DNA from 2 places in the Liquorilactobacillus hordei DSM 19519 genome. Region 1 is predicted to be linked to the other one. Evidence: a T-box and tRNA genes for the amino acid it is inferred to sense, from the RefSeq annotation. Region 1 holds a T-box; the other holds one or more tRNA genes.
The links. The T-box of region 1 lies ahead of tyrS (tyrosine--tRNA ligase). A T-box ahead of a tRNA ligase gene usually reads a tRNA of that ligase, here a tRNA-Tyr.

Region 1 (3,398 bases):
AAAATAAAGTGATAAAGAATAATTCAAAAACTCTCTTTTGAATATCTTAACTATTTCAATGTATAAATAAAAATAATTCGTAATTTTCAATAAATACAACAAAAAAAGAAAGCTTTATTCTGAATTTAACATTTTTTTCAGAATAAAGCTTTTTTTATTTTACTTCAGCAAGAAAATATTTCTTTTTCCCACGACGAACAATTACAAATTTTCCTTCAAATGAATCAGCAGGATTAATTTGATAATCAAGTTCCTGAATTCTCTCACCATTTATATAGATAGCTCCATTTGCAACATCTTCGCGCGCCTGTCGTTTCGATTTTTCAATTTGTGTCGAAACAAGCAAATCAATAATATTTATTACTTCGCTTTTAATCTCAACTGTTGGCATTTTTTTAAAACCTTGTTTTATTTCAGCTGCCGTTAACAGCTTAACATCGCCAGAAAATAATGCTCTAGAAATATGTTCTGCCTGAACTACCGCTTCATCTCCATGTACAAAAGCTGTCACTTCTTCAGCCAATTTTCTTTGAGCCTCACGTTTTTCAGGTTCGTTGGCAACTTTTTGTGCCAATTCATTTATCTCTTCTTCTCCTAAAAAAGTAAAGTATTTCAGATATTTTATTACATCCCGATCATCTTGGTTCAACCAAAATTGATAAAATTCGTATGGTGTTGTTTTCTCCGGATCAAGCCAAACGGCACCACCTGCTGTTTTACCAAATTTAGTTCCATCTGCTTTTAACATCAGCGGAATTGTTAATGCAAATGCTTCTGTTTCAGAACCCTCAATTTTATGAATCATGTCAATTCCTGAAGTAATATTTCCCCATTGATCCGCACCGCCAATTTGAAGTTCAACGTCATTTTCTTTTAATAAATGATGAAAATCAATTGATTGCAGGATCTGGTATGTAAATTCTGTAAAAGAAATTCCACTCTCTAGGCGACTTGAAACTACTTCTTTATTCAACATTGTATTTATACTAAATAATTTCCCATAATCCCGCAAGAAACTCAGTAAATCTATTTTTGATAACCAGTCATAGTTGTTCACAACAGTTATATTATCTTTACCAAAAAGGTGCTTCATTTGAGCAGTCAATGCTTCTTCATTATGATGAACTTGCTCCATTGTTTGCAGAACTCTTTCAGAATTTCTTCCTGAAGGATCACCTATTGATCCTGTTCCACCTCCAATTATGATATGTGCTCGATGCCCAGCCGTCTGAAACCGTTTAAGCATCATAAAAGGTATAAGATGTCCAATGTGCAAACTATCCCCAGTTGGATCAACACCACAATATACACCTATTGATTTTTCTTCTACTTTTTTTCTTAATCCTTCTTCATCCGACATTTGGTTAATTGCTCCGCGCCATGTTAACTCATCAATAATGTTCATTATTCTTCCTCCTAAAATAAAAAAGTCCCCAATACTATTAATAGTATTAGGGACGAAAATAAATTCCGCGTTACCACCCAAGTTGTCACACATGTGACCAGCTCTTACACCGCTAAAGAGGTGAGTCTATGCTAAGCTCAATAGTGTAATTCGGAAGAATAATTTGTCTTGATTCACAATACCATCAAGTCTCTTAAACAGTGATTATCTTCCTACTATCTATCTCATCGCTTTTTAATAGACAAAGTATAACTTAGACATATCAATGTGTCAATTATATTTTATCTTCTTTTTCTTTAATTTTCCTTTGACACTCTGGACAAATTCCATAAACCTCATACTGACTGTTCAAAACTTGATAGCCAGTCTCAACTGTAGCAATTTTCTCGTTCTTTTTATACGAATCATCAAAAACATCAACAATCTTATTACAATTGACACAAATAACATGGTAATGCGGTATTTCGAAATAATCATACCTCATATGTCCCCCGCTATCCGCAGCAATCTCAATAATTAAATTATGATCCACAAATAATTGTAAAGTATTATATACTGTTGCCAAACTGACACTAAAACCATTTTTTCTAACATATTTGAAAATCATCTCAATCGATGGGTGGTCGTGTGATGTCATTAAATACGACAGGATTACCTGTCTTTGTGGCGTATTTTTTATTTTGTTGTTTTTTAGCTTGTTCGCAGCTACTAGCAAAGTATTTTGTCCCTGCGTTGCCATCACGTTCACTCCTCAATAATTATAAATGATAATAATTCTCAACAATAATATTATACCTTCAATAAAAAAATGTCTATCTATGAGCTGGTATCTCTTCAAAATCAAAAATATAATGTGCCACACTGCGACCATTTTTAGATTCTATTCTAATCTGAGCTGGTAATTGTTCACGTAGAGCACTTACGTGACTAATTATCCCAATTAAACGATTTTTTCCTTCTAAAGTTTGAAGCGCTTCTAAAGCTACTTGCAAAGAATCATCATCTAATGCTCCAAAACCTTCATCAATAAATAAAGCATCAATCTGTGTTCCTCCGTTAATACTCTGAATAACTTCTGCCATCGCGAGTGCTAAACACAAAGCCGCAATGAAACTTTCACCACCAGAAAGTGTTTTAACACTCCTAAATTTACCTAAATCAGCATCAAAAATATTCAACTCAAGTCCAGTATTTGTAGCATACGTTCCATTATTTCTATCAATTTCAAAGTGGTATCTCTCGTTTGTCAAGTTCAGTAATTTAATGTTAGCCACTTGCAATACCCGCTCCAAGTACCTACGTAATACATATCGTTCTAATCCTAATTTTACCTTGCCCTTTCCACCAATTACTTCTAGCAGTTCATTCCACTGAGCATCTAATTTAAGTTTTGCTTGATATTCGTCCCATCTTTTATTAACTGCCTGACTCACTTTTAATAGTTCAGAATGCTTCTGTGAAATTTTTTCGTATTCTGCAAAAACTTCTTCCTTATTTTTCTTTAATTGTAAAAGAGAGGCATCTAACTTTGCAATATCTGGAATAACTTTTCCCTCTGTTCTTATTTTTAAATCAGTAATTTGCGTTTTTAATTCAAACATTTTATTTCGGTAATCTTTAATTTTGGATTCAACCATTTCAATCTTCTTTATTTCCTTAATTCCCGTCTTCATCATAGTGAAAGTCAAGTTTTTATCGTGATTGTGCATAACTTTAGTAAGTTTTTCAGTATCTTGCCGTAACTTGATTTCTAAGGAGTCACTCGTATTCTTGAGGCCTTTAAGTCGCTCAGTAAGAATCGTTAAGTTATTACTAAGTTCAGTCATTTCACTAAAGATTTTTTGCTTTTCGGTTTCAAAAGCTGTAATTTTTTGCTGCTTATCTACTATAATTTTCTCCAACTGTTTCATAGAAGAAATATTGTCTGGTATTTCAGCGTGAATAGTAGCCAACTTTGTTTCAGTCTTCGTAATATTAAGTTTAAACATTTGTT
Region 2 (3,398 bases), 1.1 Mb from region 1:
CTCAGAAGATACCAAACAGATGATTATTCTACAGCTTACTAAAGATCGTAGTATTACTGATATTGCAGAGGAATTAAATGTTTCACCAGTGGCAGTTAATCGAGTACTTGATTCATTAGCGATTCAGACTAAGACCGCCTTGCTTACCTTACCAACTACGTTGTGTTTTGATGAATTTCGCTCCACTGGTCATCAGATGAGTTTTATTGCCATTGATGGTGATACACATCGGCTAGTTTCTGTTTTACCTAATCGCCTTAATCGAAGTATCCAAAATCACTTTGAAAGTAACTATTCCTTAGCTGAACGTAGGAAAGTTAAACAAGTAGTTATTGATTTCAATGCACAGTATCAATCCGTAATTCACATAATTTTTCCAGAAGCAAAAGTTATCGCCGATAACTTTCATCTAGTTCAAATGGGACTCCAAGCACTGAACCAGACACGCGTACAGTTAATGCATCGATTCACTCAAAATTCACGAGAATATCGAGTTCTCAAACATCACTGGCGTTTATTTTTAAAAACTTATTCTGGCTTAAATCAACGTAAACCACAATGGTTTGCGCATTTAAAGAACTGGTTCACCCAAGAACAATTAGTCTGGCAAGGTCTTGAGTTAGATTCAACCTACCAACACACTTACTTCGTTGCGCATTCCCTAGTTGATGCCTTAAGAAAGCGTGATTATTTAAAGTTCATTAAAACACTAAATCGAGCTGACAAAGTCAGCCCACAGCTTGAAACTACAATAAAGACCTATCGCAAATATCTACCATTAATTAAAAACATGATGGCAAGCAACTATTCAAATGGCCCACTAGAAGGTGTTAATCGCAAAATCAAACAAATTAAACGCACGGCATACGGCTATAGAAACTGGTCACATTTTTACACCCGGATTAGAATTGAATTTACGATTCGAATAAAAAAAAGAAAACCAATTCGAAAATGAATTGATTTTCTTTTAAAAATTTCCCATCAACAGCGGTTGACAAAGAGCCATTAATTGTTTTCATTAAAAAAAGAAGCCTCAACCATACGGTTTAAGACTTCCTTATTTTTGTTTCCAACTGTTACCATAAATACCGGTGATCGGGGTCGAACCGATACGCCCTCAACGGGCACTGGATTTTGAGTCCAGCGCGTCTGCCAATTCCGCCACACCGGCATACTACTACAATACTTATAAAACTATACTACTGTTAGCGCCTAAAAGCAACTAAAGGCGGTAACCGGATTTGAACCGGTGATGAAGGTTTTGCAGACCTCTGCCTTACCACTTGGCTATACCGCCAGATATAGTACAAATCCAAAACTGGGTTAGCTGGATTCGAACCAGCGCATGAGGGAGTCAAAGTCCCTTGCCTTACCGCTTGGCTATAACCCAATCTTAAAGGCGATAGGTGGGAATCGAACCCACGCGTGCCGGAGCCACAATCCGGTGCGTTAACCACTTCGCCACTATCGCCATCAATGGCAGGGGTAGTAGGAATTGAACCCACACTGACGGTTTTGGAGACCGTAGTTCTACCTTTAAACTATACCCCTATTATTAAAAATGGAAGGGAGTGGATTCGAACCACCGAACCCGAAGGAGCGGATTTACAGTCCGCCGCGTTTAGCCAGACTTCGCTACCCTTCCATGGTGGCGCGGGACAGAATCGAACTGCCGACACATGGAGCTTCAATCCATTGCTCTACCAACTGAGCTACCGAGCCATCAAAATATAAATATAAAACGGTCCTAGACGGATTTGAACCGACGATCTCCTGCGTGACAGGCAGGCGTGATAGACCCCTACACTATAGGACCGTAATATTATGGAGGATACAGGGCTCGAACCTGTGACCCTCTGCTTGTAAGGCAGCCGCTCTCCCAACTGAGCTAATCCTCCAATATGACCCGTACGGGATTTGAACCCATGTTACCGCCGTGAAAGGGCGGTGTCTTAACCACTTGACCAACGGGTCATTCTGCTACGGAGAGTAAGGGATTCGAACCCTTGAAACAGGTCATAACCCGTTTACATGATTTCCAATCATGCTCCTTCGGCCAACTCGGACAACTCTCCAGCATAAACAACAAACTCCGGCAGGCGGGCTCGAACCGTCGACAACCTGATTAACAGTCAGGTGCTCTACCAACTGAGCTATGCCGGAATAATTAAAGCACGGCAACGACCTATCCTCGCAGGGGGCGATCCCCCAACTACTATCGGCGCTAAGAAGCTTAACTTCTGTGTTCGACATGGGAACAGGTGTATCCTTCTTGCCATCATCACCGCACTCTTTTGCTTGAGAAAACTTTGTTCTCTCAAAACTAGCTAATATTTCTCTTCCTTAATCAACTACCGTCCGCATTTCTTTCTTTGGTTAAGTCCTCGACCGATTAGTTTTGGTCCGCTCCATACATCACTGTACTTCCACTTCCAACCTATCTACCTGATCTTCTCTCAGGGGTCTTACTTCCCGAAGGAATGGGAAATCTTATCTCGAGGTGAGTTTCGCACTTAGATGCTTTCAGCGTTTATCTCATCCACACATAGCTACCCAGCGATGCTCCTGGCGGAACAACTGGTACACCAGCGGTGTGTCCATCCCGGTCCTCTCGTACTAAGGACAGATCCTCTCAAATTTCCTACGCCCGCGACGGATAGGGACCGAACTGTCTCACGACGTTCTGAACCCAGCTCGCGTACCGCTTTAATGGGCGAACAGCCCAACCCTTGGGACCGACTACAGCCCCAGGATGCGATGAGCCGACATCGAGGTGCCAAACCTCCCCGTCGATGTGGACTCTTGGGGGAGATAAGCCTGTTATCCCCAGGGTAGCTTTTATCCGTTGAGCGATGGCCCTTCCATGCGGAACCACCGGATCACTAAGCCCGACTTTCGTCCCTGCTCGACTTGTAGGTCTCGCAGTCAAGCTCCCTTGTGCCTTTACACTCTGCGAATGATTTCCAACCATTCTGAGGGAACCTTTGGGCGCCTCCGTTACCTTTTAGGAGGCGACCGCCCCAGTCAAACTGCCCACCTGACACTGTCTCCCACCACGTTTATTGGTGAGGGTTAGAGTGTTCATACAACGAGGGTAGTATCCCACCAATGCCTCCATCGAGACTAGCGTCCCGATTTCTATGGCTCCTACCTATCCTGTACAAGTTGTACAAACACCCAATATCAAGCTACAGTAAAGCTCCATGGGGTCTTTCCGTCCTGTCGCGGGTAACCCGCATCTTCACGGGTAATATAATTTCACCGAGTCTCTCGTTGAGACAGTGCCCAAATCGTTACGCCTTTCGTGCGGGTCGGAACTTACCCGACAAGGAATTTCGCTACCTTAGGACCGTTATAGTTACGGCCGCCGTTTACTGGGGCTTCAATTCTGAGCTTCG

Region 2: it encodes a tRNA-Tyr, which carries the amino acid that the T-box ahead of tyrS (tyrosine--tRNA ligase) is inferred to sense. The anticodon was not compared.

The regions. Positions count from the first base shown of each region.
Region 1 covers NZ_CP049303.1:759,190-762,587, reverse strand. Annotated here, with positions in the region: gene tyrS (tyrosine--tRNA ligase) at 155-1,405, opposite strand; T-box leader at 1,451-1,642, opposite strand; gene G6O70_RS04880 (Fur family transcriptional regulator) at 1,680-2,144, opposite strand; gene G6O70_RS04875 (AAA family ATPase) at 2,218-3,398, opposite strand, start outside.
Region 2 covers NZ_CP049303.1:1,943,729-1,947,126, forward strand. Annotated here, with positions in the region: gene G6O70_RS10765 (ISL3 family transposase) at 1-955, shown strand, start outside; tRNA gene G6O70_RS10770 (tRNA-Leu) at 1,087-1,171, opposite strand; tRNA gene G6O70_RS10775 (tRNA-Cys) at 1,227-1,297, opposite strand; tRNA gene G6O70_RS10780 (tRNA-Gln) at 1,319-1,390, opposite strand; tRNA gene G6O70_RS10785 (tRNA-His) at 1,399-1,471, opposite strand; tRNA gene G6O70_RS10790 (tRNA-Trp) at 1,478-1,551, opposite strand; tRNA gene G6O70_RS10795 (tRNA-Tyr) at 1,563-1,645, opposite strand; tRNA gene G6O70_RS10800 (tRNA-Phe) at 1,647-1,722, opposite strand; tRNA gene G6O70_RS10805 (tRNA-Asp) at 1,743-1,816, opposite strand; tRNA gene G6O70_RS10810 (tRNA-Val) at 1,826-1,898, opposite strand; tRNA gene G6O70_RS10815 (tRNA-Glu) at 1,903-1,974, opposite strand; tRNA gene G6O70_RS10820 (tRNA-Ser) at 1,984-2,075, opposite strand; tRNA gene G6O70_RS10825 (tRNA-Asn) at 2,091-2,163, opposite strand; rRNA gene rrf (5S ribosomal RNA) at 2,173-2,289, opposite strand; rRNA gene G6O70_RS10835 (23S ribosomal RNA) at 2,373-3,398, opposite strand, start outside.